2 regions of the Lysinibacillus sp. NPDC097195 genome follow, and region 1 is predicted to be linked to the other one. Evidence: riboswitches for the same ligand, from Rfam matches in the RefSeq annotation. Region 1 holds a riboswitch; the other holds the start of a gene.
What was found. A riboswitch is a leader RNA that binds a small molecule or an ion and turns the genes downstream of it on or off. The one in region 1 is predicted to bind thiamine pyrophosphate.
Positions count from the first base shown of each region.

Region 2: another riboswitch for thiamine pyrophosphate. It lies ahead of ACIQXI_RS06040 (ABC transporter substrate-binding protein); the one in region 1 lies ahead of thiW (energy coupling factor transporter S component ThiW).

Region 1 covers NZ_JBIWDP010000001.1:2,479,039-2,482,226, forward strand. Annotated here, with positions in the region: gene ACIQXI_RS12745 (MFS transporter) at 127-1,317, shown strand; TPP riboswitch at 1,499-1,606, shown strand; gene thiW (energy coupling factor transporter S component ThiW) at 1,824-2,327, shown strand; gene ACIQXI_RS12755 (VWA domain-containing protein) at 2,362-3,188, opposite strand, start outside.
Region 2 covers NZ_JBIWDP010000001.1:1,170,650-1,173,837, forward strand. Annotated here, with positions in the region: gene ACIQXI_RS06030 (ABC transporter permease) at 1-353, opposite strand, end outside; gene ACIQXI_RS06035 (thiamine-binding protein) at 350-643, opposite strand; gene ACIQXI_RS06040 (ABC transporter substrate-binding protein) at 644-1,639, opposite strand; TPP riboswitch at 1,836-1,947, opposite strand; gene ACIQXI_RS06045 (hypothetical protein) at 2,051-2,611, opposite strand; gene ACIQXI_RS06050 (alpha/beta hydrolase fold domain-containing protein) at 2,678-3,188, opposite strand, start outside.

The sequences.
Region 1 (3,188 bases):
TCCTTTATCTTTCCGCCCTTGTATCGTTAACCATGCCATCCATCTACGACTATAATCTGATAGCCAAGCAATATTTCTTTATGATAGACTGTAGTAATGTTTCTATAGAAAAAAGGGGGGTAATTGATGACCCAGCAGAAGTCTAACAAGGCGGCTTTATATATATTAATGTTTAATATGTTTATCGCAATGGGTAGTATCGGCATTATTATTCCTGTTATGCCGCAATATTTACATATATTTGGTGCAGCAGGACAAGTACTAGGTATGCTCATTGCAACGTTCGCCTTTGCACAATTTATATTTTCTCCTATTGCTGGGAATCTGTCAGATCGATATGGTCGAAAAAATTTGATTATTTTTGGTCTGATTGTAACTGGTATTGGGCAAATTTCTTTTGGGCTTTCCACAGATGTATGGATGCTCTTTGTTGCTCGTTTCTTAGGAGGCTTAGGTTCTGCCTTTGTAGCACCTCCTATTATGGCATTTGTAGCAGATATCACAACTTATGAAGAACGCGGAAAAGGTATGGGCATGTTAGGGGCCGCCATGTCTCTTGGTTTTATGATTGGACCAGGTATCGGTGGATTCCTCTCTAAAGTTAGTTTGCATTTCCCATTCTTTATGGCTGGAGCAGCAGCTATTATTGCCTCTATCCTTTCGGTGTTGTTATTACCTTCTACAAAACCAACTGCAGCTCAAAAAGCTCAAAAGCAAGACAATCTTGTAAAGCAGATGGCACGCTCTGTTAAAATGCCATATTTTGTAATGTTAATAATAATGCTTGTATTCTCGTTCGGAATCGCCAATTTCCAAACGACATTATCCTTATTTGTCACAGACAAATTTAATTACAAACCTGCAGATATTGCAATCATCTTAACTGTAGGTGGCGCATTCGGTGTCATTGTGCAAATGTTTGTTATTACACCGCTCTTTAAGCGCTTTGGGGAAATGAAAGTTGTGCTAGTCAATTTATTTATTGCTGCTGTAGCCATTTTCTTAATATTATTTGTTTCTGGCTTCGCACTTATTTTAGTGGTCGCAACGATTTTCTCAACGGCAACTACGTTAATTCGTCCAGCCGTTAACACACTGATTTCTAAGCTTGCTGGCAGTGAGCAAGGTTATGCCGCTGGTCTTACCAATGCTTATATGAGTCTTGGAAATATGATTGGCCCTGCACTTGCGGGTCTTTTATTCGACTGGAATATAAATAGTCCTTATATTTTCGGGTCAATTATTTTAATGACTTGCTTCCTATTAGCGCTCATTTGGACAATTAAAAAGGCTCCACAACTTATGCAGCCTGAGTGATTTTTGTCCAAAGTGTTTATTGACAAATATTTAGGTTGATTGGAGTGGAGGGTGGCGACTCCTGCGGGATCAGCACAAAACGTAAGACACGGCAAACCGCGCGTTAGCCAGGGTTGCGCCTTATGTTGTGCCCGCGGAAAGCGTCCGCTCGCAGCGGAAATCAATGAAAAATTAAATCATGTTTTACCACTAGGGGAGTCTTTACAAGGCTGAGACGTATATGTTCATATACGGACCCTTTGAACCTGATCTAGTTCACACTAGCGGAGGGAAGTGGCGACACTTGCTTTCGTTTTAAAAATGCAAGGCCGCTTCCTTTCGTTATAAGGAAGCGGCTTTTTTTATTCATTAGGCAGTGCTATCAGCGATTTCGCAAGGTCTAGCGGCGATTTGTGCGGTTTTATCGGCGATTGCGGGCATGCTATCGGCGATTTCTCGCATTTCACCGGCGATTCACTGACTTCTATCGGCGATTAACGCAAAAAAACTTAAGGGAGTAATTGATCATGTCTATTCGAAAACTAACGACGATGGCTTTACTAGTAGCGATTGCTGTCACAGGCTCTACTTTTATTTCCATTCCAACAGGTATTGCTCGTGCTTACCCTGTACAGCATGCCATCAACGTCATCAGTGCCATTCTACTCGGTCCAGTGCCAACGATTATCGTTGCTTTCATGACAGCCATTATTCGAATACTAACCGGCACGGGCTCTCTTTTAGCAATTCCCGGAAGTGTCATTGGTGCAGCATGTGCGGCGTTAGCCTATCAATATAGCTGCAGCAAATGGCTTGCAGGTGCAGGTGAAGTTTTCGGCACAGGTATTCTGGCCTCACTTGTCGCTGTCCCTTATGCGCAATTATTAATGGGAACATCTGTAGGAGCCTTATTTTTTATGCCAGCCTTTGTCACATCCAGCCTTATCGGGGCCATTCTCGGGATTATCGTTGCTAACAGTCTAAGAACAAGCGCCAAGTACATTACATTGACAGAACAAAAAAAACGATAGCACTAGCTTTTCTCGCTGTACTATCGTTTTCTTGTTAAGAGCGTTTTTTCATGCCCTTTAATAACTGTGCAACATTTGTGTCTTCCGCTTGTATCGTTGTTTCTTCTACATGCTTGTCTTGTTGCTTATGCCTTGTTATAAAGCTCCAACCAAAGCGTCGAAGGGTTATATCAACAAAGAATAATAGCATCCCTGCTAGCAGTAGCCATGTTGCAATATTTTGGCGCTCCGCTCCTTTGTTGGTGAAATCACGAAACACTTGTTGAGGTTCTTTTAAAATAGAGCCACCCGTTTGCTTTGTAAGTTCTTTCGCAATGGTTTCATTGACAGGACGTAATTCATATTCAGCACTGTACGGTACACTAAGTCCTGCCTGATAAATGGCCTGTTCTTCGTCAGCAATACGGAAAAAAATCAGACCAGGCTTCGCTTGGACAACTGCACGTACTTGCGAGGCGGAAATTGTTTCAAGCTGCAAATCAAGTTCCTCGCCGGCTTCATCAACAGCGACAATATCTAAAAAGGCCGCTTCATTTGTTGGGTCTGTAATGATAAACGAGCCATCAGCTTCGAGTCTTACATCATAGGCCACATCATTATAGCTTGGTAGCATTTGCGAAATGATAGTTTGCCAAAATGCGCCCCAATTCTGCCATCTTGCCCAGTCTCCAGTCCATTTCCCCGTTGAATCGGATGTAAAGGCAAACGTTTTGCCAAGTCCATATTGCCATTGCGCCAATACAGGATCTTCTTTCTCACTTTCTGCAATTACCGCAGCGCCTTGCTTCGCTGTCGTACCAATATAAGCATTCATTTGTGGCACACCATTTGCAAAAAGTGTATTCCATCCAGCTGCATTAT
Region 2 (3,188 bases), 1.3 Mb from region 1:
AGCCCAAAACCAAACCAAATAATTAATAATGGCGCAAGTACAAGCACAGGCACATTTTGCGATACAATTAAAATAGGATAGACAAATGCCCGCATTGTAGCGGAACGATGTAATAGCACCGCAACACTTAAACCACATACAATGCCGATTACTAGACCTAGTAAGGCAAGCTGTATAGTAGCGAGCACATGAGGCATAAAGGTTTGCAAAGAGTGAATACCCTCAACCGCAATGGCACTTGGTGCTGGCAACAACCATTGCGGAATATTAGCTAAACGTATGATAACCTCCCAGATGACTAACAGGAAGGCGATAAAAATAATCGACCTTCCTTTCATGAGAATTTGCCTCATCCGCGGTATTTCTCCGTTAATGTTCCCATCGAAATACCTGCTGGCTGATATAAAATTTTTACTTGTGTAATAACATTGATGGCACCTAGTTCAATCATTTTTTTATTCATGTCTTCTATAATTTGCAGCAAAGTAGATAATTCACCTTCCATCGTCGTTTCAAGTGGGTGAACCTCATAGTGCACACCTGATGCATCGATTACCGCAATCGCAGCATCAACATATGGAATGACATCCTCATATTTTTCTGTTTTCGGTATAATTTGTACACTAATTAATGAATTCGCCATTTATTTTGCTCCTTTCGTTGGTAAAAAATCATTGGTAAAGGCTTGCTCAGCATGGAACTCGCCTTCTAAAACATTGTTTTTTGTCATCCAGTCTGCATAGTTTTCCCAAACGGATAACTTTTGTTCGCCCCATTGCGTTGCATCATCTTGATATTTATTTGCTAACCATTCCTGACTTTTATGCACAAGTGCTTTATCTAAATCAGGAACCGCTTCAAGTAATAGATCAGCCGCTTCACTTGGGTGCTCAATTGCATATTCATAACCTTTAGCCGATGCCGCAACAAATGCCTTTACGACGTCCGGATTTTCTTTTATCATTTTTTCATTCGTAGCTAGTACCGGTGTATAATAATCAAGTTGCTTACTATAGTCAGTCAAATACTGCATATTTATTGTTTCCCCACGAAGTTCTGCCTCAATCCCTGTCCAAGCATAAAAAATCCACGCAAAATCAATATCCTTCTGCATCATGGTAAAAAAGTCTAAATCGCCTGCATTGACGATATCTAATTGATTGATATCCGCATTTGCTGTTTGCATAAGTGATTGTAAAACAGCTTGTTCTAATGGCGCACCCCAGCCTCCGTAAGTTTTTCCTTCATAGTCTTTAGGTGACGTAATGCCCTTTGATGCAACAGATGCAAAGCCAGACGTATTATGTTGAATAATGGCTGCAATCGACACAAGCGGCACGTCTTGTACACGTGCTTGCGTAATACCTTCCTGGTAGCTTACGCCAAATTGTGCTTTACCGGATGCTACAAGCTGATCAGCACCCGCTTCTCCAGGTAAAATAATGTCTACGTCTAAGCCTTGCTCTTTAAAATAGCCCAACTTTTTCGCAACGTACAGTCCTGTATGATTGGTATTAGGTGTCCAGTCCAGGACGACCGATACCTTTTTTAATGAATTTGTTTCCTCTTTGTCTGCTTTTTCGCTACAACCAACTAATGTTAACAGTGCAGCAATGACAACGAATAACCATTTTTTCATGCTGTCTCCTCCAAGTTTAATAATTTGAAAGTGTTCATGATTGAATGTCATCACCAGTAGAAAACGTATTCTCAGCATTGTTGCACACGCTTGTTGCGGATTATAGGTGTGTTGTGGGTAAATTCCTGTCTAAACAAAAAAACGCCTAGGAATTATCCCAGACGTTTGCAAACGGTATCAAAAAAATGTGTACAATTATTTTTGAATAGATGTTCCCTACGCTGGTACGAGCCAAATCAGGTTCAAAGGGTCAGCATCTAAACGGATGCACTCTCAGCTGGCAACTTCCAGCCCCCCTACATTCTTTACTTATGAACTTTTCGAAGATTATTATACCCATATCTATCGTAAAAAGACAAGCTAGTAATTTTTAAGTAATAATAAAGGTATCAGTGATCACCTATAATCAATCTATTTCAACTTTTTTCTTTTATGGACTATGAAATATACAATCATGGCAATAACTATTGCCGAAGTTGCCCAAACATATAGTTGATTTCTATTATATTGACTACTCAAATTAACTTCTTCTATAGGAGGCTGTCCTGCTCCAAGTATCTCTAAATCTTCCTGTGAAGTACTCAATATATTCGTACGATCACAAGTGACTGTTACAAGCGATTTTCCCCCATATACACTTGAGTCATCAGCATAAACCAAATATTCTTGTCCTTTTATAAAAGGATAGCCACAATCCCCATCACCTTGACCAGTACTAAGAATTAGTTGCGATTGTTTAACACCCTTCCATGTGTTCGTTACTTCAAAGAGAACAGAATGTAATGTATAGCCTTTTAAACTTCTTTTCTCTTTTATTTCAATAACCTTCCCACTAAATACGGCTATTGAACGTTCGAATTCTTGTTCAACACTTGGTAAATCGGCACACGAACAAGCACTTGTTATCGAAGGAAAAGATACTATCATAAAAATGAAAACTAGAAATATCATTGCCTTTTTCACATATATCATCTCAATTTCCCCATGGTCATCTAATTCTAATATTTTATACTATACCCCTTTATTGTCGACCCTTCCTTAGTCATTAATAATATGAATAATTTTTTGGTGAGCATCTAAAGCTTCAGGAATTGGCATCACAACAAACACATGAAGCATGTTTGGGTAAACATAAGTGTTTATAGCAATTCCTTGTTTAGTAAGTTTTTCATCAAAGGTCATGGCATCCGGATATAGCGCTTCATGTGTACCAATAAAATGAGTAATCTTCGCAACTCCTTGAAAGTCACCGTAAATTGGACTAATTAATGGGTCCGATAAACTTTTATCAGCTGCCCATAGCTTTGTAATGACTTCCATTCCTTCACGAGCTAAAAGCGGATCCTTTTCATCATATTCAGGTAAAAGCGGGTTGCTCAAAGTCATATCAACACAGGCAGATAATAAAATAATATCTTTCGGTTGAGGCAGGTCTTCCAACTTTAAAAGTTGGGCTAGTGCAAGCGCAATATTTCCGCCAGAAGAATCGCCCATAAGGGTCACTTGATTTGCGCTTTCAACCGTTCTAACTATTTCTTTATATAGGTGG